3 regions of the Clostridium nitrophenolicum genome follow, and region 2 is predicted to be linked to each of the others. Evidence: predicted binding sites of a transcription regulator. Region 2 holds the regulator's gene; each other region holds the start of a gene.
What was found. Region 2 encodes LexA, which represses DNA repair genes until DNA is damaged. Its sites were predicted from a motif close to CNAACANNTGTTNG; they were not measured.
Positions count from the first base shown of each region.

Region 1: the regulator LexA is predicted to act here: its motif matches at 8,174-8,187, upstream of ACZ5N4_RS17525 (DNA polymerase IV).
Region 3: the regulator LexA is predicted to act here: its motif matches at 7,485-7,498, upstream of ACZ5N4_RS09295 (DNA polymerase Y family protein).

Region 1 is NZ_AP042469.1:3,666,456-3,676,728, forward strand. It holds gene ACZ5N4_RS17485 (sigma-54 interaction domain-containing protein) at 1-898, opposite strand, end outside; gene ACZ5N4_RS17490 (MFS transporter) at 1,045-2,301, opposite strand; gene ACZ5N4_RS17495 (acetyl-CoA hydrolase/transferase family protein) at 2,333-3,661, opposite strand; gene ACZ5N4_RS17500 (alpha/beta fold hydrolase) at 3,706-4,524, opposite strand; gene ACZ5N4_RS17505 (YoaK family protein) at 5,152-5,886, shown strand; gene ACZ5N4_RS17510 (acylphosphatase) at 5,933-6,205, opposite strand; gene ACZ5N4_RS17515 (DMT family transporter) at 6,525-7,421, shown strand; gene ACZ5N4_RS17520 (N-acetyltransferase family protein) at 7,519-8,052, opposite strand; gene ACZ5N4_RS17525 (DNA polymerase IV) at 8,342-9,397, shown strand; gene ACZ5N4_RS17530 (LysM peptidoglycan-binding domain-containing protein) at 9,594-10,273, shown strand, end outside.
Region 2 is NZ_AP042469.1:4,049,648-4,059,920, reverse strand. It holds gene miaA (tRNA (adenosine(37)-N6)-dimethylallyltransferase MiaA) at 1-402, shown strand, start outside; gene hfq (RNA chaperone Hfq) at 469-714, shown strand; gene ACZ5N4_RS19160 (methionine gamma-lyase family protein) at 845-2,128, shown strand; gene lexA (transcriptional repressor LexA) at 2,398-3,006, opposite strand; gene ACZ5N4_RS19150 (hypothetical protein) at 3,256-3,738, shown strand; gene ACZ5N4_RS19145 (MmcQ/YjbR family DNA-binding protein) at 4,024-4,377, shown strand; gene ACZ5N4_RS19140 (FAD-dependent oxidoreductase) at 4,600-6,039, shown strand; gene ACZ5N4_RS19135 (endonuclease MutS2) at 6,730-8,703, shown strand; gene ACZ5N4_RS19130 (HD-GYP domain-containing protein) at 8,778-9,836, opposite strand; gene manA (mannose-6-phosphate isomerase, class I) at 10,263-10,273, shown strand, end outside.
Region 3 is NZ_AP042469.1:1,992,780-2,003,052, forward strand. It holds gene ACZ5N4_RS09250 (class I SAM-dependent methyltransferase) at 3-521, shown strand; gene ACZ5N4_RS09255 (hypothetical protein) at 579-917, opposite strand; gene ACZ5N4_RS09260 (hypothetical protein) at 1,551-1,910, opposite strand; cobalamin riboswitch at 2,273-2,447, shown strand; gene ACZ5N4_RS09265 (hypothetical protein) at 2,648-3,520, opposite strand; gene ACZ5N4_RS09270 (hypothetical protein) at 3,741-3,917, shown strand; gene ACZ5N4_RS09275 (TIGR04540 family protein) at 3,933-4,166, shown strand; gene ACZ5N4_RS09280 (DUF4352 domain-containing protein) at 4,576-5,121, shown strand; gene ACZ5N4_RS09285 (TPM domain-containing protein) at 5,536-6,615, shown strand; gene ACZ5N4_RS09290 (hypothetical protein) at 7,174-7,344, shown strand; gene ACZ5N4_RS09295 (DNA polymerase Y family protein) at 7,545-8,804, shown strand; gene ACZ5N4_RS09300 (hypothetical protein) at 8,816-9,079, shown strand; gene ACZ5N4_RS09305 (methyl-accepting chemotaxis protein) at 9,181-10,273, opposite strand, start outside.

The DNA of each region.
Region 1 (10,273 bases), 380 kb from region 2:
ACTGCTCTAAATTTCTATTTGTGGCACAGCACACTCTTACCTCTATAGGAATGGTAGTTTTACCTCCTACCCTAACTATCTCTTTTTCTTGGAGAACCCTTAAAATTTTAACCTGCATGTAATAAGGCATATCCCCTATTTCGTCTAAAAATATAGTTCCTCCATTGGCAACTTCAAACTTACCTATACTTCCACCTTTCTTAGCTCCAGTAAAGGCTCCTTCTTCATATCCAAATAGTTCAGATTCTAGAAGATTTCCTGGAATGGCAGAACAATTTATGATTATAAAGGGTTTATTCTTTCTTAAACTTTCATTATGCAAGGCATGAGCAAAAAGTTCTTTACCCACACCACTTTCCCCTGTGATTAGAACATCTAAATCTACTTTCGCAAATTTTTCAACTTTCTTTTTACACTGTATAATATCCTTACTTTTTCCTATAATATCATCTAGTGTATACTTTGCTGTATTGAATTTTGCTATATGATTTTTATACAGTTTCAATTCTTTATCAAGTGCGTCACATTTTTCTATAATTGACTTCATTTCAGTTATGCCTTCAAAAAGAACCATACCAAATCCTCCAACTACTTGTCCTTCATCATCTAGGATTGGAATTCTATGAACAATAGCATCTTTACCATTAGGAAATTTGTGCTTTATTGCAATATCAGCTTTTTTATTTTTTAAAGTATCCATGAATTTTGAAGTTGGATTTATATCCGTAACAAATTTTCCTATCATTTCTTCCCTGGGAATCTTTAGGAAATCAGCAAAGGCTTTGTTTATATAAATCATTTTTCCATCCTCGTCCAAAAAATCTACTGTAATTGGTATGTTTTCAAAAGCCTGCTGACAAAAATGTAAAAACTCTTTGGAATGTATAAAATTTGACATTCATATCCCCCTTAAAATTCTATCGTTTATATGTATCTTTAGGCGGCATGCCTTTTATTTACAATTTTTTATTTAGTATAGCAAAAAAATTTTCACATAACAATAAAGCTTATTAATTATGTGAAAATTTTATATTCTAATCTAATTTATACAGAAAGATTATTAGATTTTTTAACATCTATTAAACGCCCTAATATTACTGTAAAAATTACTGCCAATATTAACCCCGCTATATCAGAGTACCAAATTATATTATAACTCTTTGTGAGATCGTATATATATGCTCCGAGATAAATTGCAACGGCTGCTCCAAGGGATCCAAAGGTTGCCATAACTCCGCTAACTGTTCCTAATCCTTTGCGTCCAAATAAATCCGCAGCTAAAGCACTAAAAAGTCCATAACATCCTGTATATGAAAGTCCTGCTACAAAAACAAAAGCATAAGTCATTCCTATAGAAGTAGCATTTATGAGCATGAAACCGCCAAGAACTTGAAGTGCCAAAGCTATAATTATTGCTTTTTTACGTTCTATATAGTCTGAAATTGCAGGCCATGCTAACATAGATATAACATTTAAGAACATATTAGCTGCCAATGCATTAGTTGCATTACTTTTGCTTATGCCGTTATTAACTAGATGTGGAACTTGATGTACAGCCTGTGCCCACCCGTTTCCTGCCATGAAAAAGTATGCTAAAAACAGTGCCCAAGCTTTTGGTGATTTTAAGACTTTTATTAAAGTCCATTCTTCTTCATAATCATCTATAGTCTTTGTAGCTACTTCTGCGACAGCTTCTCCATCAGGGCATAATCCTAAATCTTCAGGTTTGTTTCTCATCAATAACAGTGCAGGTATTATTACAAGTATCCAAGACATAATGGCCATAACCCTGAAAGTACCTCTCCATCCAATTGTATTAAGCCAATCTTTAGATAAAACAGTAAATAAAGCACTCCCTAGTGGCGATGCTGCTAATGCTATAGCAAGAGCGCGGCCTCTTTTTTTAACAAACCATCGACTTACTGCAGTTGGTCCTGGAACCATGCCCATGCATGTACCAGCTACTCCTAAAATAACACCATAGCATAAATAAAATTGAAGTGGAGTTTTTATTATAGTCAAAAGATAATATGCTGCACCTGTTAAAAATCCTCCAAAAACTAATGTAGCTTTTACACCTATTTTATCCATTATACGTCCAGCAAAAGGAACTACAATAGCATATATAAACATATTAGCTGATAAAGCACCGGCAACTTGAGCTCTTGTCCATCCTAAATCCTTAAGCATAGATAACTGTATAACTCCAAAAGCTCCCTTTGTACCGTAAGTAATCCCTACTGAAAGGAAAGCTACAAGGACAATCCACCATCCATAGAAAATTCTCGATTTTTTATCCATAATCAAATCCTCCAATCACTTAAGTAATGTACTACCAAATCATATTCTTTTTTGCTTCAAATCTTAGCCAATCTCTGAAATTTTGATGAGCAATATTAATTAAAGCAGTTACCCTATCCTTTACGGATAGCCCTCTAAGCCATGCCACTCCATTTTCTGTAACAACATAATCTACATCATTTCTTGATAAACTTACAATTGAACCAAGCTTTAAAAAAGGAACTATCTTTGAAATTGTTTCTTTTTTGCCTTCATCATTGCTTATTATAGTAGTTGAATGCATAGCTATAATAGATTTCCCACCGCTAGATCTCTGTGATCCTAATACAGTATCAGCTTGTCCTCCAGTCCCTGTATATTGTATACTTCCTATGGATTCTGAACAGCACTGGCCAGTAAGATCAACTTCTAGAGTAGCGTTTATAGAAACAAATTTGTTGTTCTGTCCAATTATATAAGGATCATTAACCCAGGAACCTGATTTAAATAAAACCGTTGGATTGTTATCTAAATAATCATAAAGTTTTTTGTTACCAAAAGCAAAGGCGCATACTGACCTACCATTATAAAATCCTTTCTGTGAGTTATCTACAGCTCCACACTCTATAAGCTCTGCCATAGATTCCGTAAACATTTCTGTATGAATTCCAAGGTGTTTTTTACTCCTTAATTCTGCTGCTACTGCATTTGGAATGTTTCCTATTCCAAGTTGAATAGTAGAACCGTCTTCAACGAGCTCTGCAATATTTTCTCCTATTTTTCTGTCCACATCTGTATAAGGTATCAGCTGCACTTCTGGAATAGGACGGTTTGTCTCAACAAGTGCTTCTACTTCACTAATATGCACAATATTATCTCCAAAGGTTCTAGGATAATTTGGATTAACCTCACATATCAATACTGCGCCATTTTCTATTAATTCTCTTTCATATATATTGCTTATAGAAAGTGATAAGTATCCATGCTTATCCATAGGAGAACAGGTTGTAAATAGCACCTTCCTCCTGCCTTGTATTCCATGTAACTTTTTCCATACCGCTATATGGGCATGTTGCGGAGTACAAGTAGCATTTCCTCTTTTTTGAGCATCTCTTAAGGCTTTAGTAAAATACCAGCCATGAACAAATATGTTATCTTTATATTGAGGGTTGTTTATAAATTCATAATTTTTCATTGGCAGGCAATTTTGAAGCTCAACTCCAGTTATACCATTAGCACTTATAGTGTGCAGTTCATCTAGTAATGCCATAGGCTCTGCCCCCGCCTGAGCAACAAATATCACATCCTTAGACTGAATCAAGTTTAATGCTCCCGCTATACTCTTTACCTTACTGTTATAAATTTCCTGTACATTTTTCATTTTAAATACCTTCCTCTCTATAATCTATTATCACTTATAAATCATTAAACTATTTTGAACTCTTCATTACAGCAGCTTAAAAATCCAAGAACCAATGAAGTAAATTCATAAGGTTTCTCATACATAGATGCATGACCTGCACCCTTTATTACTGCCATTTTTGCGCTCTCAATTTTTTCATATATTTCTTCTTGAAATCTTACAGGTAAAAGTGAATCATACTCTGCACCAATAACCAATGTTGGTACCTTTATTTTGTGCAGATTGTCTCTTACATCATATTCTAATGAGCTGTTATTAAGTCTTCTAAACCCCTCATACCATTCATCAGTAAGAATTTTTTGAAATAACTTTTCTCTATCCTTCAACCACTGTATATTATCTTGATAGAATTCTGAGGAATATATATGAGGCATAGTAGCATTAAAGAAAATAGAACCATCATGAGTAGCTGCTGCTATATCCCAATTTGCTCCTATATCTTTTAACCCATTAAAGGTATAGCTAGTGGTATTAGCAAGTATAAGACTATTTAATCTTTCTCCATATTTTATTGCAAACTGTATAGCTACCTCCCCTCCATATGACACTCCTACCATGTTAACCTTTTCAAAGTTCAGCTTATCAAATACTTCTTTAAGAAACTCAACATGCATACTTTGAGTATAGTTTTCTTCAGCCTTATCAGATTGCCCCATATCAATAAAGTCTATTAGAAAAAGCTTATAATTTTTTGAAAAAGCCTTTATGAATGGACTCCAACTTGCAGTACTCATCATTATGCCATTTAATAATACAAGAGCTTCCCCTTCTCCATAGGTTTCATAATAAATATTCTTATTACGAATTGAAATTTTAGTCATATTATCTTTCCTCCCTTGTTATTTTTCATATATAATTAATGAGCAAAATGCGTGCCAATGTCTATTCTAGATATATCAAGGCTTCTGAAGAATTTTTGCAACAAAATGGTACATGTAACAATTATAGTATTCTTCAAAACTATCTAAAATCACATGTACAATTTCCTTTATAGCCATACTATCTCAATAAATATGAAAATATAACTTTAATATGTACCAACAGGATACAGATTGCTCGCTACTGGTACATCTACATATATAACTCATATATGTACTTGAATCGTATCTGCTGCAATTTCAATGCCCTCAAGAGCACCGGCCCCAATAACGAACAGTGAAATGAAAAACCCTATGGTAGAATTAAGCTTAATCTGCCATAGGGATAAGAATATGAAACAATATACAAAATTGATAAAAAAACTAAAGCACAGAACAATATACAAATTTAAAGGAAAGCATAGTATTTATTATAATAATTAGCTAATATATTTCACTATATTTTGCAACCAAGAAATTCATCCTTTAATTGTATTATACATATTTCTAAATTAGCAGTATAATAATTGTTGTTATTAGCTTTAAGTGAGTTTATAAAATTACACTTTATGGAAAGGAGTTATTCAAATTTTGCTTACTAATTATATAGGTGCACTTTGCAGAAATAAAACAAAAGTACGTCTAAATAATGTTACTTCTGAATCTGTTCACCTCGGAATACTTCTTGCAATAGTTGGAGGATTTTTAGATGCTTATACCTTTATTGGAAGAGGTGGTGTTTTTGCTAATGCCCAAACGGGAAATATAGTGTTATTTGGAGTAGAAGCTTCAAGAGGAAATTGGCGGCAAGCTCTTATGGCCCTTCCTCCTATTTTGGCATTTATATTAGGAGTAATAGTTTCTGAATGGGTAAAAAGAAGATCTCCTATGCCGTTTATAAAAGATTCAGCAAGGGCTATCTTGATCCTTGAGGTTGTAATTCTTTTTATTATAGGCTTTATACCTAGTAGTATTCCAGATGAAGTGGTAACTGTTACAATTTCCTTTGTTTCTTCGCTACAGATATCTTCATTTAGGACGCTTGTTGATTCTCCATATAGTACAACCATGTCCACTGGTAACTTACGATCAGCATCCTATGCAGCTTATATTGCTTTCACAGAAAAAGATAATAAAGCAGCTATTCGATCTCTTCGTTACTTTACGATCATATTGTCATTTTTATTGGGAGCTTTTTTAGGTGGACTACTCACATTATCTATTGGAGTTAAATCAATATGGGCGGCATCGTTGACGTTAATTTTTTCGATTATTTTATTTAATATAGATGAACGTAGAACTAAAGAACCCTTACCTGATAAGTAAGGGTTCAGATTTCATCCTTGCTATTCTATATTGTACTGATAAATTTTTAATATATAACTCTAAAAGATCTTTCGTTTTCAATATTTTCTATATTCCTGCAATTTATATTCTCTACTTTAACGAAAGCATTTCCCTTATTAATTTTTTCTATAAATAAAGATATATATTGGGCCTCCCCCTGTACTTCCATGCTAACACTTTCATCATCACAGTTTTTTACCCAACCAGTTAAATTAAAACTTTTCGCCATATAACTAGCAAAATTTCTAAATCCAACACCCTGTACTCTTCCAAAAACTTGAATAAAATATCTATACATAAAAGTCACCTTTTCTTTCTTTAAATTTTCGATAAACTTATATATTTTATTATCATTTGTAATACAGTATTTCATATATGTTACTCCTTTAAGTAAAATCCCTTTTCATATTATATAAATATAAGTTGATATTTACAATATTATAAAGATGTTAAATAGTATTTTTGTGTTTACTTTAGATTTAGTTTACATAATATTGTAATTGTTAACTTAATAATTATTTTTGTTGAAATAATTTTGTAGACATATATTACCTCGCACCTTAGAATATAATAGTGAGTTTAAGTTATAACAAGAACAAAAGATGGAGGAATATTTTATGTTGCAATCACATTTAGGAGTATTAGCTGCACTTGCAACGGCGGTATGCTGGACAGTTACTGCAGTTGCCTTTGAATCCGCAGGGAAAAAAGTTGGTTCTCTGTGTGTAAATATAATAAGACTTTTTATAGCCTTTATATTACTTTCAGTCTTTAATTTTTTCACTAGGGGAATGCTTTTACCTATAGATGCATCAGGCTATACGTGGGTATGGTTGCTTTTATCAGGATTAATAGGCTTTGTTTTAGGAGATTTATTTTTGTTCCAGGCCTATGTAGAAATTGGTTCACGTATATCACAATTAATAATGTCCATAGTACCACCAATAACTGCAGTAACAGGTTATATATTAATGGGAGAAAAAATAACACTATTAGGTTTTGTAGGAATGACTACAACAATTATAGGTATTGCTCTTGTAATATTAACTAAAGGTTCCGATGACAAGAAAATTACCTTTTCTCATCCTATAAAAGGATTGACATATGCTTTTTTAGGAGCATTAGGACAAGCTTTTGGGCTTGTTTTCAGCAAGTTTGGAATGGGATCCTATAACCCCTTTGCGGCTACTCAAATTAGAATTATAGCAGCAATCTTTGGCTTTTGCATTGTTGTTACAGTAAAAAAACATTGGGAAAATGTTTTTACAGCGTTAAAAGATAAGAAAGCTATGAAAAACATAACTATTGGGTCATTTTTCGGCCCATTCATTGGCGTATCTTTATCTTTATTAGCTGTACAGCATGCACCTACAGCTATTGTCTCAACAATAACCTCTATAACACCTATATTAATCATACCAGCATCAATCTTTGTGTTTAAAGAGAAAATAGTTTCAAAAGAAATATTCGGTTCTTTTATTGCTCTAATAGGTGTTGCATTACTATTTCTATAAGAATAACTAGATATAAAAAGCACTATTTCTAAAACATAATTTTAGAAATAGTGCTTTTTCTTTATATAATTTATATTAATTTAAAAGTTATACGAATCTAGAGAATCAATCCCATTATGATTGTATTATAATAAACTCCATTTATATAATTTTCTTTCTTTAATATACCTTCTTCTTCAAACCCAACTTTCTTATATAAATCTATTGCGCGATGATTATCTTCTCTAGTTAAAAGGCTTATTTTTTTAGTTATGCCATTTGAACTTGACCATTCTATAAGATAATCCATAATCTTTCTGCCTAAACCTAATCCACAGAATTGCTCTGCAATAGCTATTCCAAAAGTTCCTATATGTTTACATCTAGCTTTTTGATTAGAAGTAATAGATGCTATACTTATTATTTTATCATCAATTGTTGCTACCAATATTATTGAATTATTTTCTGCTGCTGTAGATTCTATAAACTTTTCATAATCTTTCAAAGGCATTTTAAACTCATTTTTCCCAAATGAAAGAAAATCAGTTTCTCCTCCTACCAAATTATAAAAATCTATCATAGATTGGGCGTCTTCCTTTTTAGCTTCTCTTAGGGTGACTTCTTGTTTATTTTTTAAACATAATTTTTTCATATCCCTTAATCTCCCTTAAAATAGTGTTAATATAATTTTACTATTACTTAATAAATTTCACAATATTTGTAATTTTTATTGAAAATAATTTTACCTAGTAGAGATTATTTATTATACAACACAAACAAGTGTTCTCTTTCATTTTTTTATATGATATAATAATGTTCATATGAATTTAAACCATTTTTACTTTTGGAGGTTAAAGTCCTAAATGGACTTTAACGGGCAATTTTGCTGGTGGAAACGATCAAAATTACCCGGTGTTCCGACTAAAAGGAGGAAAATACGGATGGAAAGAGTTATTCTACATGTAGATATGGATGCTTTTTTTGCTTCTGTTGAAGTTATAGATAATCCAAAGTTAAAGGGAAAACCTGTTATAGTTGGAGGGATTTCAGAAAGAGGAGTAGTTGCAACCTGCTCCTATGAAGCTAGGAAATATGGTGTAAGAAGTGCCATGCCTGTGTATATAGCTAAGGCACTTTGTCCTAATGGAATTTATCTTCCTACAAGAATGTTTAGGTATAAAGAAGTATCTGAAAAAATATTTCAAATATTTTATGAAATAACTCCCTATGTGGAACCACTGAGTATCGATGAAGCTTACCTTGATATTACTGAATTAAAAAAAGATCCTGTTTCAGTAGCTATGTATATAAAAGAAAAAGTTAAAAACACTACAGGACTTACTATCTCTGTAGGGATTTCTTACAACAAGTTTCTTGCTAAACTTGCTTCCGATTGGAATAAACCAAATGGTTTAAAAATTATAACGGAAGATATGATACCAAAGAGTCTCTTACCTTTACCTATAAACAAAATCTACGGATTAGGCAAAAAATCCGCTGAAAAACTTAATGCCATAGGTATATTTACCATCGAAGAATTATATCACCTTTCAGAAGAGTTTTTAACTGAGTTTTTTGGTAAATATGGTGTTGAAATATATAAACGAATTAGAGGGATTGACAATAGAAAAGTAGTAATATCCAGAGAAAGAAAATCTATTGGCAGAGAGACTACCCTTAGAAGTGATACTAATGATAAAAAAGAATTAGAAGCTTATATAAAAAGCTTTTGCAGCTCTATATCTAAAACTCTAATAACTAAAGGCTTAAGCGGAAAAACTATAACTTTAAAAATAAAGACCTCAACCTTTGAAAATCATACTAAGAACAAGACCTTACCAATGCATATATCAAAGGAAGAGGATATTTTAAATGAAGCTTTAGAAATACTATATTCTATTGATTTTAAGGAAAAAATTAGACTTATCGGGGTATCTGTTTCTTCATTAGAAGAAACAAAACTTCAACAGCTTACTTTATTTAGTTCTGATTTTTAGCTATAAAGATTGTAAAAATCAATTATGTCTACTCGAGTAGGTCATGATGCAAAACTAAATAGTTATTTTTAAAAAGCTCAGAAATTGAATTCTGAGCTTTTAAATATTTTTATTAAACTACTATTTGCCTGAATTCTCATTTTTCTTACATTCTACGCATAAGCTATAAATGTAAATTAAAATTTGGAGGTTATAGATGCTTATTCACGTAGTAAAGCCAGGTGATTCACTCTGGGAAATTTCAAATTACTATTATGTACCTATAGAAAGAATAATAGCTGTTAACGAACTTCAGAATATAAATCAGTTAGTTACTGGTCAGGCATTAGTAATTCCAACAGAAGACTTTTTGTATACTGTAAAATCAGGCGAATCTTTATGGAGGATTGCACAAATCTACGGGATCACTGTTCAGGAAATTATAAAAGCAAATCCAAATGTTAATCCTAATTCTATTTATCCTGGCATGAAACTATATATACCTGCACGCAGACATACAATTAGCCCAGGAGAGACCCTATGGGAAATTGCACAAGATTATGGAGTTTCTCTCGAAGCTTTGTTGGAAGCAAACCAAATTAGTAATCCCGCCATGGTATCTCCAGGCACAACAATAGTTATCCCTCGCACCCAAAAGCCTAGTATATATGTAAATGGATATGTTTATGATTTTAGTAATCAAAATATCTCAACTATAAGAAGAGAAGCTAGGTATTTAACATATCTAAGTCCTTTTGCATATAGAATACGAGAAGATGGAAGTCTTCAGGCAATAGAAGATAACGCAGTTATAAGACTAGCTTATGCTGTAAATTCGATACCAATGATGTCTATCACAAACTTTACCTCCACTGATCTTGGTCAAAATCTTGCTCA
Region 2 (10,273 bases):
TTAGAAAATGACATTTATGATATACCATATAATGTTTATTACTTTGTTCTAAATATGGATAGAGATAAACTATACGACAGAATAAATAGAAGAGTGGATATTATGATTGAAAATGGACTTATAGATGAGGTTAAGAAACTAAAAGCCATGGGATGTACTGCAGATATGCAGTCGATGAAGGGAATTGGCTATAAGGAAATACTGCATTACTTAGATGGTAATATATCTCTTGATGAAGCAATTTATCTTATTAAAAAGGGAAGTAGAAACTATGCTAAAAGACAGCTTACATGGTTCAGGAAAGATGACAGAGTTATATGGATAGATAAAGATGAATTTAATGATGAGAATGAAATAGTGGAATATATAACAGGGAAATTTCTTTCATCAAAGAATTCGTAAAATATAAAAGGAATTTTATAATATTTATAGAATTAATATAATTAAAAGTTGTGGAGGGTGAAGAATATGAGTAAAACAGCGAACAACCTACAAGATATATTTTTAAATGGAGCAAGAAAGAATAGAACCTTTGTTACAATACATTTAACAAATGGATTCCAAATTAAAGGCAATGTAAAAGGTTTTGATAGCTTTACAGTAATATTAGATTGTGATGGTAAACAAATGATGGTATATAAACATGCAATTTCTACTATTACACCTTCAAAGCCAGTTTTATTTAATAACAATGTTTCAGAAAGTGATACTTAAGAATAGGCTTATAATTGCCTATTCTTTTTTTATATGTTAATATAAACAATGTATTATTCGCACATGATGAGGCTTAAGGCATCGTGTGCTATGACAGGTTAGGATAAAATTCAGGAGGTTTTTATTTAAAATGATAGATCTAACGAAAAAACAACTTAGCAAAACTTATGGTATAAGTGATAGAACAATTGAACTTTATGAACAAGCTATAGATGATATAAAAGAGCAGTTTGCAATCTATGATGAAATAAGAGAATATAACCAATTAAAGGTTTTAAGCGCACTTCAAGCTGAAAGAATAAGCGATTCACATTTTACTAATTCATCAGGTTATGGGTATGGTGATATAGGAAGGGACTCCTTAGATAAAGTTTATGCAAGAGTTTTTAATTGTGAAAGCGCTTTAGTAAGACCTCATTTTGTAAATGGAACCCATGCATTGGGGGCAGCACTATTTGGGAATCTAAGACCTGGAGACACAATGATATCAATTTGTGGTACTCCATATGATACACTACACAATGTAATAGGTATCAGTGATAAAAAAAATATTGGTTCATTAAGAGAGTACGGTGTAAATTACAAGCAAGTAGATTTAACATCAGATGGCAGTTTTAATTTCGATAAAATTAAGGTTGAGCTTGAAAATGATAAAAGCATCAAGCTAGTTCATATACAGAGATCAACCGGTTATGGCTGGAGAAAGGCTTTATTAATCTCAGATATAAAAAAAATCATTGATTTTGTTAAAAATATAAGACCAGAGGTAATATGCTTTGTGGATAACTGCTATGGAGAATTTTTAGATACTCAAGAACCTACAGATGTAGGAGCAGACTTAGTAGCTGGATCTCTAATCAAAAATATAGGTGGAGGAATAGCGCCAACAGGAGGATACATAGCAGGAAAAGAGGAATATGTTACTCAAGCTTCATATAGATTGACTGTTCCTGGTATTGGAGGAGAATGTGGTTCTACTTTTGGAGTTATGAGGCTTTTATATCAAGGTTTATTTCTTGCACCCCAGGTTGCAATTGAAGCTGTAAAAGGAGCTCTTTTCTGTGCAAGAATAATGGAGCTTGCTGGTTTTGAAGTGCTTCCTAAATATACGGATAAGAGAAGTGACATAATTCAAGCAATCAAATTTAATGATAAGGAAAAGCTTATAAATTTCTGTAAGGGTATACAACTTGGCTCTCCTATTGATTCCTTTGTTCAATGTGAACCATGGGATATGCCAGGATATACAGACCAAGTAATAATGGCTGCAGGTGCATTTATACAAGGTTCTTCCATAGAGCTTTCGGCGGATGCTCCGATAAGAGAACCTTATATAGCATATCTTCAAGGTGGACTTACCTTCGACCATGCTAAAATAGGAATACTTATCGCTTTATCTAAGGTTATAGGATAATTATTAATTAGTTTCTTATAGGTATGAAATTTGTTCTATATGAATTTTACTAAGTAAGATTTTTTAGAGGATAGAGGACAATGAAGGAGTATTTCTCTTCGCTGCGCTGCGAAAAATCTTTAATTATATTATAAGCCGATGCTTCGCATTAGTGAAACATCGGCTTAAAAATATATTAGTTTTCTGACGTAAGGAAGAAAACTCACCTACATTGTCCTCTGTCCCATGTCAATTGTCATCTTAAAAGTGCTTGGCATTTTTCTTATAGTTTAATATTGTCTATATATGCCAACAAGCTTCCCAATAACTTGACAGTCTGGTACAATAATAGGTTCCATGTTTTTGTTCTCAGGCTGAAGCCTTATATGATCCTTTTCTTTAAAGAATCTTTTCAGTGTTGCTTCATTCTCTATTAGAGCAACAACTATGTCGCCATTTTGCGCAGAGTTTGCCTTTTCAATTATAGACAAGTCGCCATCCAGTATACCAGCTTCAATCATACTTTCACCACTTACCTTTAACATAAAAAGCTCTTTGTTGCTTTTTACATAATCTATAGGAAGTGGAAATATGTCTTCTATATTTTCAATAGCTAAAATAGGAGAACCAGCAGTTATAGTTCCTATTATGGGAATGTTTATTATTTCTTTTCTATTCGCAGAGTTTTCTATAACTTCAATAGTTCTTGGCTTAGTAGCATCTCTTTTAATAAGACCTTTCTTTTCAAGTCTTTCAAGGTGACCGTGAACTGTAGATGTAGATTTTAATCCAACAGCGGCACCAATTTCTCTGACTGATGGAGGATATCCTTTTTCTTTGATTTGATTTTTTATATATTCATAAATTTCAAGTTGTTTATTGCTTTTGTGTTCCGCCATAAAATGCACCTCTTTAATTTAGTTATCTTGAATTATATCATATAGAATACTAAATATCAAACTTATGTTCTGTATTATAAATGTGAATTTTGGAAATAATTAACTTAGAGACTGAACTTAGAAATTGTAATCCTATACACTTATGTATACAAGATTATTTGTAAATCTAAAGCTTGGATTTTTAATTAGATAATGTATAATAGTATGTAGACTATTTTTACATATTGTTCATTTAGAAAGGAAGTAGCCATGAAAAGAGAAATTTGTATATTTAGCAATAAAAAGAGCTGCACTGATTGCGGAGAATGCGAAAAATGCGATTTGAATGCAAGTAAAAAGTGTAATAACTGTGGTAAGTGCCTAGAGATGGAAGGGTACGATATGAAAGCTATAAAAATTGATGAAATTATTGAGGATGATTTAGACTCAAAAGAAGCCAAGATTGAGTTAGAAAATAATAAGGAAATTGTTGCTCCAACAACATCTGAGCATGATATGAAAGAAGCTGAGGAGGAGTTTGAGCAAAGGGAAGAGTTGTATGATGAGTACATAGATGATTACGAGCTTAGTGGAGAGAAACAGGACGAAGATGTTTGGAATGATAACATAGAATATATTGATGATATAGATGGTTTAAGTGAATTACTAGAAGATGAGGATAAACTTAAAGAAATAACCTCTGAGGAATTTCCTGGATTTATCAGATTTAAAGGAAGAGACGATTATAATTAAATTAAGTAACACTTGTGTTAACATTAAAAAAATAAGAAGTAAAGATCTACAAATAAGGTAGCCAAAAGTAATAAATATTGCTGAAGATGTAAAAGCTGACGTCGTTTTTTATACGGTGTCAGTTTTACTTTTAGTTAGACTAATTCATGAGATTAGCATAGCTCGCAATAATTATAAGATTCTAGTTTATTATTAATAATTGTAGAAGTTTGAGGATTAGTAACAGTTAAATATGTGGTAAAATATTCTTTAAATAAGGATTAGAATAAAGGAGTGACATAGATAATGAATTTACAGGAGTTAAAAAATTATTGTTTAAATAAGAAAGGAGTTTATGAAGACTTTCCTTTTGATGATGAAACATTAGTACTTAAAGTTGGCAGTAAAATGTTTGCACTTACCAATATTAATGAAAAAGATTTAAAGGTAAATTTAAAATGTGATCCTATTATGTCTCAAGACCTAAGAAGAGAATATAATGCAATAAAACCTGGATATCATATGAATAAGACACATTGGAATACTGTTGAAATAAATGGTTCAATAGATGATAAAACTATAAAAATGCTTATTGATATTTCCTACGATTTAGTATTCAAAGGGCTTAAGAAAAAGGAAAGAGAAGAAATATTAAAATAAAAGTTCTAATTTCACCTATATTTTATTTACCTCTATATTAGTAATTATAATTTACAAAATATTTAGATTATATGTTATAATAAGTATAATGTTATTAAATAATACAAATTATCAACTAACAATATTACGTTATTTATACATAATATTTAATGGTGATATAAATTTAAAAGGTGTGACTCTATAATTTTGTAAAAACTTAATTACAAGAATGGAGGGATTTCGATGTATGATGTAATAATAATTGGTGCCGGAGTAATAGGTGCTAACATTGCCAGAGAACTTTCAAAGTACAATCTTGATATTTGTATTCTTGAAAAAGAGGAGGATGTGAGCTGCGGTTCGTCCAAAGCTAATAGTGGTATAGTACATGGTGGATATTCAGACGAGCCTGGTACTTTAAAAGCTGAACTTTGTGTAAAAGGAAACAGAATGTTTGAACAGCTTGAAAAAGAATTAAATTTTGGATACAGAGAAACTGGCTCGCTGGTAATTGCTTTTTCTGATGATGAGAAGAAGCATTTAGAGAATCTTTATAGAGATGGCATTGCCAATGGTGTAGGCGGATTGGAAATAATAGATGGTACTGAAGTAAGAAAAATGGAGCCATACTTAAGCAAAGAAGTAAAATGGGCTTTATACTGCAAAGATTCAGGAATATGTTCTCCTTATGAATTTACTATAGCTTTAGTTGAAAATGCTGTGGAAAATGGTGTGAAATTAAAATTAAATTATGAAGTTAGCGATTTGGAAAAGCTAGAAAGTAGCTTTAAGGTTACAACAAATAAAGAGATATTTGAAGCTAAGTATGTTATAAATGCAGCAGGTGTTCATAGTGATAGTATTTCAAGAATGATAGGAGTAGATGATTTTAATGTTATCCCAAGAAAAGGAGAATATGTTATATTCAATAAAGATCAATCCTATTTGGTGAAAAGAGTGATCTTTCAGGTGCCGACAGAAAAAGGTAAAGGAATATTAGTAACTACCACCTATCACGGTAACCTTATGATAGGTCCAGACGCCCAGCAGGTAGCGCATAGAGAAGACGTATCTACAGACGAAGATTCAATTAAAGCTATTGTTGAAACAGCTAAAAAATCTGTAAGTGGTTTTGATATGAAAAAAGCCTTAACTTCCTTTGCAGGGGTCAGACCTACTAATACAAGAAAAGATTTCATTGTGGAAGAAACAAAGGTGAAAGGTTTCCTAAATGTAACAGGTGATTCTCCGGGATTAACATCTTCACCTGCTATTGCTAAAAAGGTATTAGATATACTTAAAAATTCAGGATTGAATTTGGAGGAAAGGAAGGATTTTGAACCTTACAGAAAACCTATTATAATTAAAAAAAGTGAAGATTTTGATGGGGATGTTAATTCTAAAGAACCAGATAAGCATATAATATGCAGATGCGAAAAAGTTACCGAAGCGGAGATTATAGATGCATTAGAAAGAGGTATTAAAATAAAATCTATTGACGCTATTAAAAGACGTACAAGAGCTGGGATGGGAATGTGCCAAGGAGCTTTCTGTGGGCCAAGAGTAAGAGCATTAATTGCAAAAGCTTTAAATATAAAAGAAGAGGAAGTTCCGCAAAGGGAAGCAAAATCTTCTGATCTTCACAATAGAGTAAAAAGGATTAATATTATGGGAATGAAGTAAAGCTAACTAAAAATAGTATACCTAGTGAATATGAAGTTATTGTTGCAAAAAATGTTTCTTTAAAATATAATATAATCATAACTTATATGGTTATTAAATCCAAATAGCATTAAAGACGCAAATCATGACGCTGAAATGTGTTGTAATATTTAAATGTATCAAAAAAGGAGTATGTTTTATGATAGAGGTTGTTCTTAACTAACTAATTAAATAGTTTCATCTAGAAGTTGTGAAAAAATCTGATTGAATCAGGTTTATTTGCCATGTAATTCTTTTAGATGATTAGTTAAGAACAGGGAAGCGGTTAAATCAATAGGGATATACTTGGGAGTAGTATACCGTGCTTTCAGCACGGTATTTTTATGCCCCTTTTACACAATATCCCTACCTTTTTATTGATACATTTTTAGGCTGCAGGTGAACCTATGTTCATTTGCAGCCTTTTTGCGTCCAGTTTTATTAAGGAGTGATGTTTATGTTAAGTGTAGGAATCTTACTCTAATAAAGTCAAATTCGTTCAACTAAACTTCAGATGGGGTTAAATGCCTAAATGGCATTTAACGGGCGGGGAATCGCCCAGGATTGTAAACTAAAACTCAACCTGAAGTAAGTTTCACTTTATATGCGTCCCAAGATATTAGTAGCAGTTAGCTATAAAACAAACTAGTAAAAAAGTAGGAGGAATAAAAATTGAATAATAATACCATTGAAATATTAGAATATAACAAAATAAAGGAGATAATTTGTGAATATGCTATTTCAGAGCCTGCTAAGGCAATTATAAGAAAATTAGAACCTTCGGCAGATATTAGAGAAATAGAAAACTGGATGAGAGAAACAACAGAATCCAGAGCTATTATAAACAGAAGTTCCAGCGTACCAATTCACAGCTTGACTAATATTGAAAAGATTATGTCTAAACTTGGTAAAGGGGCAGTGCTCCAGCCAGAAGAATTTACGGCAATATACGAACTTTTAAAGGAGGGAGTCAGACTTAAAAGATTCATGGAAGATAAAGTTGTAGTTGCACCTATTGTTAGCAGCTATGCACAATCAATATATGAACTTAAAGAGCTAGAAGAAGAAATAGAAAGATGTATATACAGAAATAATGTTATTGATAAAGCAAGTACAGAGTTATCAAGAATTAGAAAGAAGATAGCCATAGCCGAAGATAGAGTTAAAACTAAACTTGAGAATATCCTAAAGAACTCCAATTACCGTAAATTTCTTCAGGATAACCTTATAAGTATGAGGAATGGCAGATATGTAATACCTATAAAAAGTGAATATAAAAAAGAAATCCAAGGAAATGTTTTAGATAGTTCTGGAAGTGGCTCTACAGTGTTTCTGGAACCTGCTGAGGTTAAGAGAGCACAGGACGAATTAAATTTATTAAGAATCCAAGAGGAAAATGAAGTATACAGAATACTTTCAACATTAACTGTCATGGTAGAAGGCTATGAAAGAGAACTATCAATAAATATTGAAACTATGGTTCATTACGATTTTATTATGGCTAAAGCAAAGTGTAGTAAAGCTATAGATGGGAGATCGGTAAAGATAAATGAAAACAAGTATATAAATATAAAAGGTGGAAAGCATCCTCTTATAGGAAGAAGCGCTGTGCCTCTAAACTTTACTATTGGAAATGATTATAGAAGCCTTGTAATTACAGGTCCCAATACAGGTGGGAAAACAGTAGCTCTAAAAACAGTAGGACTTCTTACTATGATGGTTCAGTCAGGGCTTCATGTACCTGTAGAGGAAGGAAGCGAATTTGCTACATTTTATGATATTTTAGTGGATATAGGTGATGGTCAAAGTATTGAACAATCTCTTAGCACTTTTTCATCCCATATAAAAAACATTATATCTATAATAGAATGTGCTGATCCTCATACTCTTGTTATATTAGATGAAGTTGGTGCAGGAACAGATCCAGGAGAAGGTATGGGGATAGCAGTAGCAGTGCTTCAAGATATATACGATAAGGGAGCAACTATATTAGCTACAACCCATTATAGCGAAATAAAGTATTATGCAGAAAATCAGGAAGGTTTTAAAAATGGATGTATGGAGTTTGATATAAATACTTTAAAACCTTTATATAAATTAAAAATAGGTAAAGCAGGAGAGAGTAATGCTTTTTTAATAGCTTTAAGGCTTGGTATGAGAAAAGAAATTATAGAAGAAGCACATAAGGTTACTTACAAAGAGCAAAAGGATTACTCTAACTATATAAACTCAAAGGATACTATAAACTTAGAATTTAAAGATAATGCAGAGAAGTTAAAAGAAATTCATGAAAATAAGATAAGAGAAGGAGAAACAGCTTCTGCTAAAAGAGCAAGTCTAGAAAAAAATAAGAAAGAATCGAAATTTAAGATAGGAGACTGTGTATATATAAGTACCATGAATTGTAAAGGAATTGTGTGTGAGCTAGAAAATAGTAAGGGTGAAGTGGTCGTTATGGTGATGAAGAAAAAACTTAAGATAAACCATAAAAGACTTTCATTATATATTGATAAAAAGGAATTGTACCCTGAAGATTATGATTTTGATATTATATTTGAAAGCAAAGAGAATAGAAAGAAAAAACATGTTATGAAAAAAAGGCATGTTGAAGGTATGAAAATTGAGTTGAAAAAGAAAGAAGAGTAAAAATAATTGAAAATAAACTCAAACATGTTTTCAAAGAATTATGTTTGAGTTTATTTTGTATTTTTAACTAAGTATTAAATAACTAATTTTTCAATATATAAATTTTTATCTTTTTTTAAGTCAAGAAATTCACTGTCACTAAGCAAAAGTGGCTTTGTTAAGTCATTCATGTGAATTTGAATAATCTTGCAGGAGCGGTTATCGTTTAGTAGCACGGTTTCACCCATGTAGTAATTTATTATATGGTTTAAAAACATAGTGCAATAGTGGCAATCAAGTTTTGTAAGACTTTGTTCCTGAATAATTTTCAGAGATTCCAAAGGTCCCTTAATTTCTTCAGAGTATCTGTTGGAACTAACTTCATCAAATAAATCCGCAATAGCTATTATTTTGGAGAACTTAGGAATTTTATTCTCTTTAACATGTAGAGGATAACCAGACCCGTCCATTCTTTCATGGTGCATAAGTATTGCACGACTTATAGAAGGATCTATATTCGGAATCTGTTTAACAAAATGATAACTTATGACAGGATGAGTTTTAAAAATCTCATATTCATCAGAAGTAAGGCTAGTTGTTTTATCTAATATATCCTTACTTATTTCCATTTTGCCAAAATCGTGCAATATTGCTGCATAAGTTAATAAAGATAACTCATTCTCATCAAGGCCTAGCCATTTGCCTAGTATAAAACTAATAGCTGCCACATTTACACTATGTCTATAAATTGAGTCCTTTTCACTGCCATAAAAAATTATATTTTTTATAACTATTCCGGGTGCATTAAATTCCGCTTGAATTTTTTGTGAAAAAGTTTTTATCTCGTCCAGTTTAGGTACCTTTAGAGAAGATATGTTATTAAATATACTTTCTAAATTTGAAGAAAATTCATTAAAGGTATTTTCAAGTTCTTGCACCGTTTTTATTTTAAGTTTTAAATCTTTATCAGAATTATTGTTTAAGTAAATCTCTACCTTATCGATAACATAGTTATTCTTTAGCTTGTTTATAATTGATTCAGATATAGCAACATCTTTAGCTAGCAATATTTTGCCTTCAGAATATATATCCATAGATGATATCATACCTGGTTGTAATTCGCTGATTGGCAATGTTTTTTTTTCATATATCATATTAATTCACCTCATATATAACTAATAATTCTTTTAGAAAAGCTTTGGTATAGTGATGTTAAGTTTTTTATATCTACAATAATTTTGTACATGATTAAATATATTGTAGAATAAACTAGTAGTATATTACATTTATGTATTTATTATCGTAATTTTTTTGGATTTCTAAATAGAAATATCACAAAAAAAGAATTTCATTTAATTCTTATTTAATTGATATTTAAAATGATATTTAAATTATTAGGAGTAATTTAAATATCACTGTCAGCAGACTGGAAAGTTTAGCTTCCTATTATACTACGGAAAAATCTAATTATATACTTGTTTAACAATTTGCTAACACTTTAAAAACATGGTTTAATAAAGAATAGAAAAATAGAATAGCAATATTATTAAATATATTTTAGATTATAGGAGGAGTAATACATGAAGAAAAT
Region 3 (10,273 bases), 2.1 Mb from region 2:
ACTTGAGTATTTTTAAATGCAAAATACAGCATGATAGCAGGCAGAATTGTATCCTCTATTGTTGTACGGGTACAGGAGTTTTAGTTCCTTATCTTTCTAACTATGTAGGTAAGGACGGTAAAGTTATAGCAATTGATATTGCTGATAAAATGCTGGAAGTAGCACAAAGTAAATATAACTTTGAGAATGTTTCATTTGTATGTGACGATATTTTAAAGGTAGATTTACCAAAAGAGAGTTTTGATTATATTATATGTTATTCTGTTTTTCCACACTTTGAAGATAAGTTAACAATGATTAAGACCATAAACAGACTTTTAAAAACTGGAGGTAAGTTCATTATATGCCATTCACAAAGCAGAGATGCAATAAATAACCTTCATAAGAATGTGTCAGAAGTAGTGGCAGAAGATAATCTACCGAATATGGAGAAGATAAAAAGTTACTTTCAACAGATTGGGATAACGACAATCAACCAAATTGATAACAATGAAATGTTTGTTATTATTGGACAAAGATAAGTATAACAGAGTAATATAATAAACCAGGTAGTACATGACTACCTGGCAAAAGTTTCACTAGATTATTGTGCAAAGAGGACTTCTTACTAATACTAGTCTTTCTCTAGCGTTTTCTATTTCAAAAACGATAAAAGCTTCGTCACCAACTATAAAGGTGCATTGAAGTTCTACAGTTGTTCCAGCCACAGCAGTAGGAACAGCAGTTAATATAGGACAAATACATACTCCTGCAGCTCTTAGTGCAGCAAATTGAGCAGCTGTAATTTCTATAACAATAACACGTTCAATTGGTGTTTCTATTTCTACAAGAAAAAAGAATCGTGTGCCAATTTGAACTATACATTGAGCACCTAAGGTAACAGCTTGATTATGGTTACATGGCATATTACATGACATATTATATTCCTCCTTTGTAATTATTTTTTATTATTGAGTCAAATCAGCATATATTATACTTGTCCGATTTTCAGGTAACTGATTATCCTCGCTATATACTATGGAGAAGATGAAGAAGTGTTACTATGAACATGAATTCTATTATGACAAAAGTTTTTAAATCTACCTTCAGCTTTTGAAACATATACCCTTGTATAAGTTAACTTTCTGGTTGATTTCTCTATATAGGGTTAAAAATATCCAAATTAACCTACACCTCAGAATATATTGCTGTGAAAATATGCATATTCTTATATCAAAATAATAATTACACCATATACTAATAGCAACAAATTTAATGTCAAACATTTGGTAATCGAGTAAGGGTTGGGTTAATCTTTTAAAGGAAGATTGGTGATCTCAGGAATTAGTTAAAAATTCTAATATCACTGTGGTAAAAACTATAGAGGACGCTTTGGATATAGTATATAAAGAAAAGGGAGAAAAAATTAAGACTTACTTGATGCCGCATGCTGCAAATACATTGCTAATGCTTATGAAACTTTAAGATACGCAAGTTTTTTTATTCGGATAAGTAATAAACAGAGTAATATAATAAACCAGGTAGTACATGACTACCTGGCAAAAGTGTTACTAGATTATTGTGCAAAGAGGACTTCTTACTATTACTAGTCTTTCTCTAGCATTTTCTATTTCAAAAACGATAAAAGCTTCGTCACCAACTATAAAGGTACATCTAAGCTCTACAGTTGTTCCAGCCACAGCAGTAGGAACAGAAGTTAATATAGGACAAACAGGTACTCCTGCAGCTCTTAGTGCAGCAAATTGAGCAGCTGTAATTTCTATAACAATAACACGTTCAATTGGTGTTTCTATTTCTACAAGAAAAAAGAATCGTGTGCCAATTTGAACTATACATTGAGCGCCTAAGGTAACAGATGGATCATGACATAGAGTATTATATTTCTCATTTAGATTGTTATTATATGACATATTACATTTCTCCTTTGCAATTATTTTTTATTATTGAGTCAAATCAGCATATATTATACTTGTCCGATTTTCAGGTAACTGATTATACTCGCTATATACTATGGAGAAGATGAAGAAGTGTTACTATGAACATGAATTCTATTATGAAAAAGCTTTTGTTAAGGAATTTTATAGGTTTTCTAAATGAAAACTTTGATTATACTCCCTTGCTATAACAAAACAGTAGGGGATTTTTTATGATTAGATAAAAATTTTCTTTTGTAGTTTTTATTAGTATATTTAAAATTATTTGTAAAAATTATTATAAGAATATGGTAATATAAAAAATGATATGATATAATAAATAATGTGTTAAAAAGAAAATTTAATATAAAGTTTTAGGTACTTTTATAATGTTTAAAAGGGAAAGTGGTGAAAATCCACTACAGCCCCCGCTACTGTATACGGAGACGAATTCTATATCCACTGGATTTATCTGGGAAGGAAGAAGGAGAACGACCCGTGAGTCAGGAGACCTGCCTTTTACTTTTAATTGCAATCTTTCGGAGGGAAAGAAAATGCATAGGGATTATGTTATATTTATAATAATATTATTCTAAATATAACATCGTATGTGTTTTTATAACTTGTTTATTAGGAACTTCGTAAGAAGTTCCTTTTATTTTTATACAATGGTGTTAATTTAAATATATTTAATCCTTTATCTTTGCACTTACTTTTAAGTAAGTGCAATTTTTTTATAACAAAAGATACATTGGATACAAGGAATAAGGGCATCTCCACCGTTGTATACATTTATCTACGTCTATGATTATAGGCTTCCATTCGTTATTGGTATCTTTAATAAACTGATAAATTTCTATATCAGTTCCATTTGTAAGCTGAAAGAATTGAAATTTATATTCATGTCCATCATTACCAGTTATATAGATATTTTTAATGTAGCCTTTTTGTTCAGTTGGATATCTTTTTTTAAGAAGCTTACACCAGTCTCCATAAACTGTATCTACATAAAATTCCGCATTATGTCTCCATCCGTGATAAGCCGCACATAGAAAATCTTCGCCTCTTAAGTCTATATCAGAAATTTTATATTTCCCATCTTCCTCCTCTATATATACAAACCCATAATAATATGCAAAACTTGTATTACCTTTTATAGAGGGCTCTATTGTTTCTATTTCAATAAAATATTTGTAAGTTCCCTTTGGAGTATTTTCATCAGTTACATTATTAAGCTTAATTAAGTTAATGTGTCCTATATCTTTGAAGAAATTTAAATAAGTTTTATAATCTACATTACTTTGATATTTTGAAGTAAAAAAGTTGTATGAAATAGGATATGGAAGTTTAACAAGTCCGATTGTGCCGCAGCCTCCTGTTGATATACTTTCTGCCTCTCTTAATATGCTAAAATAATTTATGATTGTATCTTCAGGAGAAGTAAATAGCCAATCAGGTAAAATAATTTTATTGTAGTTTCCACTTGAATATTTATCAAAAAAATCAAAATTAAAATTTTTATTATTTAAAGCTGGTAGCGGTGAAGGTCTGAAATATTTTTCATTAAGATTAGCTTCACTAGATCTAGTACTTTTTACATAGTTCAATGTATATACACTCCATATTAATACTAATCAATAATATTATATTCCACTTTAAAAAATTTTCTACTATGAAAGAGCTGTAAGTGGATTTTTAATCATTAATCTACCTATGGTTCTTTTTATTTTGTTGAATATAGGTTATAATTACTCAGGAAAGAGTGTTTAGAAAAGTAGTACTAATGTAAAAACTAAATATATGAACTTAAAGTTAGGAGAAGTTTTTATGAGGGATGTAGTTTCAATAATAATAAATATTGTAGTTATGGCTTTTATAGTTTATGGCTTTGTAATTACAGGTGGTAAATTGAGTATTTTTGGCATAATAATCAATGCTGTAGCTATAATAGCTGTAATAATTAGTACATATATAAATATTAAAAATCTTAAGAAAAGAAATTAAAGGAGTACATTAAAAATGAGAGCAAGTTACAAAAACCCAAAAGAATTAGCAAGTAAATTGAGAGATTTAGTTGATACATATCTAGAGGGCTTACTAAGTTATGAGGAACTAGAGAAAACAGTTGTAGCTATAATAAATGCTAATGGAGATAGAGTTTATAAAAATGGATTTATGCCAACAAAGTTATCTGGAGTTCTAGGTCCTGAAAGAGTGGATATTATAAATAAGATAGCAGAAACAATGAAGTAATTAGCATATTAAATTATGTTGGGGAATATTTAAGGTAAAAAGGCTAGTGGTTGATTTAAATCAATTACTGGCCTAATTTTAGCTGCTTATTCTTTTCTTCTGATAAATTATTATTTTTAGCTTTAAGTGATTTAAATTTAAATGTCAGTGTTACAGTTAAATTATAATATAACTGCGTAAAAATTAAATAGATTTATGCTGTATATTTTTCAAAAATTGAGATTGATTATGGTATTTTCCTCATATTTGCAAAAAACATAAAATTTTGATATAATTAATTCGAATTTTACATACTTATAAGGGGGAATTACTTATGGATAAAATGACAAATTGTAAGGTTTGCGGTAAGGAAATTGTTAAAGGAGTAAGCAAGTGCATTCACTGTGGAAAGGGCCAAAGAAACTTTTTCATGAAAACTAAAATAGTAAGTGTATTGTTAGTAGTTGCAATGCTAGGAATTATTGGAGGTTGTAGTTCTAAGCAAGACCAGCCTACTAAAGTAGCAGAAAACACTAGTACAAGCAGTAAACCAGCATCTGAGGATACTAAAAAGAATGAACCTAAAACATTTAAGGTTGGAGATGTAGTACAATTAAAAGACTATAAAATAACTGTTAATAAAGTATATCCTGTTAGCGGCAATGAGTTCGCTGCCCCTAAAGATGGAAATGAATTTATAGCCATAGATTGTACTGTAGAAAATATATCAAAAGAAGAAAAAACAGTATCTTCATTAGTAATGTTTAAGGTAGTAGATAAAGATGGTAGAGCTTGCGAATATTCTTTAATGGGACAAACAGCAGCTAATGCTGGTCAATTAGATGGCACAATTGGAGTTGGAAGAAAGCTAAGTGGAGTTTATGTAGTTGAAGTGCCTAAGGGAAAAACAGGATTAGAGTTAGTGTTTGACAGCTCATTGCTTACAGGTGGCCAAGTTATTGTTACTCTTAACTAAAAACAATATAATATAAAGTAATTAAGCCCTTAGGGGCTTTTTTTACAATAGATAGCATATTACTATAAAGAATATATATAGTGAAAATTAAAAAGGTAATTCATAAATCTTGTAAATTGGGTGTATATTTTAAATTTAAAACTTGACAATGTTGAAATATTAAAATTATTACAAGCATTAAGAGATGCACGAAGATATTCTATATATTGTTACGAGAATCATAAAGATGAAGAGGAACGAATAGGCATCAAATTTCCTGAAGAGTGTAGGGAGCAATATAATGTAATTATTTAAAAAGAGAAGAATATTAAAGACTGATTCTAGAATAAGACAAATAGAAGAACAAATTCAGGATATGCAATCTAATCTATTTACACTAAAAGATCTATAGAATGGACGTACGGAGGAAGAAAAATGAAAATAAAAACCAATCCAATTTTAACAAGAATTATATTATTTATAGTATTGGTATTATCATCTTTTAATGTAGTTGCTGCAGGGAACTATGTAAATGATGAAGCAAATGTATTAAGTTCCAATGTTATAAGTAAAGTTAACGATAACTTTGCTGAGTTAGAAAAAAATACAAAAGCGCAGGTAAAAATATATATACTTAAGTCCTTAAATGGTAAAAACATAGATGATATGGCCATAGAAATAGCTAATAAAGGGACATCTACGGATAAGTATGCTATTTTTGTGGTTGCTGTAAAAGAACATAAGAATAAATTTATAGTTGGCAAAGGGTTAAATGATGTATTTAGTCGGGCAGAGTTAGATAGAATAGCAAATTTACCTAATAGTTATTTTAAGAGTAATGACTTTAATACAGGTATTTTAAAAGTAGGTGAAGCCATAGATCAAGACATAACAACAAAAGCTGTTAAGACTGGCAAGGCTGTTGTCAAAAATGATGGATACAGTAAAACAGTAGAACCTAAAAAAAGTCATGCTTCATCAATAATATTAGCAATAGTCTTAGTTATAGCTGTGGTAGGGTTTATATATTATATTAGACGTAAATCTGATAAAAGGGTTAGAGAATTTGCTAGAAGACATGATTTAAATGATTCTTCTAGTAATAAGTTCAAATCAGCTAATATGGGAGAAAATACTTATAAGTCAAATAGTTCATCTACATATTCATACGATGAAGAACCGAGACATGCTAGTTATAGTGACCCAAGTTCACGGGTGGTGCATAATACAACAGTAATAAATAACGGTAATAATATGAATGGCTTTGTAGAGGGAATGTTAGTAAATGAAATGCTACATAATCATCATGAGCATCATTCTCATTACGATGAAAATAGAATTATAGATGATAGGCACTTAGATACAACACCTAGCTATACAAGTAATGATGATGACGAAAATAAATTAAGTAGTGGAGATTGGGGACTATCAAGTGGAAGTTCTGATTGGGGATCATCTAGCGACTCTGGATCATGGGATAGTGGATCATCAGATTCAGGATACTCAGATTGGTAATCAAAAAATTTGAGACATAATTCAGACTTAGTCCAATTTTATTTACTATATAATGAATGTAAAGCGAGATATGGCTATTAAATGAAATGGTCAAACAGCAGAGATTACAACTGTGTGACATCAGTAAAGCACTTGGAGAAATCTGAGTGCTAATTTATTTTAAAATAAATTAGGAATGTAATAAAATTGTCACAATAATGTAACATTAGACATTTATAATAGAAATTGTCCTAAGTTAATAAAGCTTAGAGGAAATAGCCAAAATCCCTTTTTATTCAATAATATATTCATATAGGCACTGGTAGGACTACTGGTGCTTATTATTTTGTGAGATATTAATGAGAAAAATGAAACTGAAATAATGATAGCTATAAAGTTAATAAAATGAATATTAACAATATTTAAAAAATATAATATAATATTATTAGATAATAAGTTTTGTTAGTGGTTGGTTTTAATTAAATCAATAGGCACCTTGGATCACATACCCCTATATGCAAATCCATTATAATAAGGATTTTAATTTAGGTACAAAGTTAATTGTGGAGGTGTAGATAAATGACAGACTTAACATCTCAAGAACAATCAAATAAAGATGAAAATATTGATCAATCAATTGAAGTGTTGGAAGAGGATAATGATACTTCGTCAGAAAGTAATGCAGAGACTATAGCGTTAACTGTATTTGCAATTATTATTATGGGTATATTAATAGTTTTGTTTATGTAGAGCCTTAATCGGGCTCTTTTTCATTTCAAAAACAAACAATAAGTGAGATGATGATACTGTAGTATGAGTGACATAAGAACTTAGACTAAGAATAAAAATGCTAAAACTCATGGATTTTTAACCAATAATTGGATTGACTACAAACATATGTTCGTATATAATGGAGTATATGTACAAATAATAGATTCAGGGTGATACTTATGAATGATAGCAAAAGAATTATATTCCATATCGATGTAAATTCTGCATTCTTATCATGGGAAGCAGCGTATAGATTACAGCAAGGAGAAAAAATTGATTTAAGAGAAATTTCCTCTGTAGTAGGTGGAAATGAAGAAAGTAGACACGGAATTGTGTTAGCGCAATCTATCCCTGCTAAAAAGTTTAGCATTAAAACTGGTGAACCTTTGTTTACAGCAAGACAGAAATGTCCTGAATTAGTTGTAGTTCCACCACGCCACAATCTATATCTGCATTGTAGCGATTCATTGGTGGAAATATTAAAGGATTATACTCCGGTAGTACAAAGATATTCTGTTGATGAATGCTTTTTAGATTTTACTAATATGGAACATATATATCCTGATATTATAAAACTAGCTAATAGTATAAGAGAACGTGTTAAAAGAGAACTTGGATTTACTGTAAATATAGGTATCTCTAATAACAAACTACTTGCGAAAATGGCATCAGATTTTAAAAAGCCAGATAAAGTTCACACACTATTTCCAGAAGAAATAAAAAGTAAAATGTGGCCTCTTCCTGTTGAAGATTTGTTTTTTGTTGGCAGAGCTACGCTTCCTAAGTTGAATAAGCTAAATATTTTCACAATAGGTGATTTAGCAAACTACGATTTAAATATTATAAAGAATATATTTAAAAGCCATGGAGTTATGATCTGGAATTATGCAAATGGCATAGATAACAGTGAAGTGAGAAAAAGTAACAGAGTCGAAACAAAGAGTATAGGTAATTCAACCACATTGCCTTTTGATGTGAAAGATAAAGAAACTGCACATAAAATTCTACTATCCCTTGCTGAAACAGTAGGAATGCGACTTAGAAAATCACAAAACTGCTGTAAGTTAGTTGCTATATATCTTAGAGATGCTGACTTCGTAAGCTACTCACATCAAATAAAGTTATATTGTCCAACAGATTCTACTAAAATAGTTTCGAGAATATGTTTCCAATTATTTGATGAGTGTTGGAAATATAGACCTTTAAGAAGTTTAGGAGTATCAGTTGGTGAGCTGTGCAGCAATGATTTTTGCCAGTCATCTATTTTTGACGATCCTAATTTAGAAAAGAATAGGTCTATTGATAAGGCTATGGATTCTATTCGTTTAAAGTATGGTAATAACTCTGTTATAAGAGGTACCTTTTTACACTCAGGGATTCATCCTACTACTGGTGGTATAGAATCCGAAGACTATCCTATTATGTCAAGTATTTTATAAGGAGATAGTATATGAAAGTAGTTGCAAGATCAATAGATATGGTAGCATGGTTCGATAAAAACGGGGTACCAAATCCGGTAAGATTTAGGTTAGATGGGGAAGAAGATGAGTCTATTATTATAAAAATAGATAAGATTATTACTAGAGATAAAGAGAAGTTAGCAGGCAATCATATGATTATTTTTAACTGCAAAGGATGTATTAATGGAACACAAAAGTTATTTGAAATTAAATACGAGTTAAGTACATGTAAATGGATACTGTATAAAATATAAAGATTAAATAAAAGAAATTAAATAGTGTTGCAAATAGTAAAAAGCACTCTTGAATATTCATGAGTGCTTTTAAATCTATTAAAATCTATAAACGTTGATATTTAAACCTTAAATTTTTGTATCATATTGTTAAGATTCTGTGCAAGTTCAGCTTGTGCTTGGGCAGATTTTGATACTTCATCAACAGCCATTGTTATCTCATTTATACTATTTGATATTTCTTCAGAGCTAAATACAGATTCTTCTGATACTGATGACACACTTTGAATGCCGCTAGACACTTGTTTTATTGTTTCGCTAATTTGTGTTGCTGCTGATGCTATGTCTTCAGACATATTGCTAATAAATTCCGAATCATTTTCATACTGGATTCCTGTTTTTAATAATAATTCATAACTTGGCTTTACATTATTTGTGATATAAGCAAGTATTTGAGTTCCACTATCTGATAAGTTGTCAAAGGCTAATTTAACCTGTTTAACCATGTCTTGAATTTGTGTAACAGCATAAGATGATTGCTCAGCAAGTTTTCTAACTTCATCTGCTACTACGGCAAATCCTTTACCCTGTTCACCAGCTCTGGCAGCTTCTATTGCTGCATTTAAAGCCAGAAGATTAGTTTGTTTTGATATATTTGCTATGGTATCTGCCATTACTTTTATTTCTTCAACTATTTTACCTTCTTCTATAGCTCTTATAATATTGGCGTGTTTTTCGTTATAGGTTTTATTTCCAATATCTATTTCTTTTTCTGCTCTAGCTTTTATGTCAATAGCACGTTTTCTAATCTCTCTTACTGAAATAGCTGAATTCGTTGATTTGCTTGCAAGGTCACCTGTTGTTGAGTTTATCTCTTCTGTTGAAGCACTGATTTCTTCTGTGACAGCGCTTAAATCTTGCGTGCCTTTTACTATTTGTTCTGTTGATTCATTTACTGCTTCCATATTTGCTGAAATTTCTTCAGTTGTAGCTGATAATTCTTCACTTGCAGCACTTATATCGCTAGCGTTGATAATTATATCGGAAATCAAATCTCTCACATTGTTACTTGCACTGTTTAATGATTTAGCGAGGTCTCCTATTTCATCTTTAGAATCAATATGTATTGTTTGAGTTAAATCACCTGATCCAAGAGCTTTAGCAAATACTACTACCTGTTTCAACTGTTTTGAGATTATAGAAGCAATTGTAAAT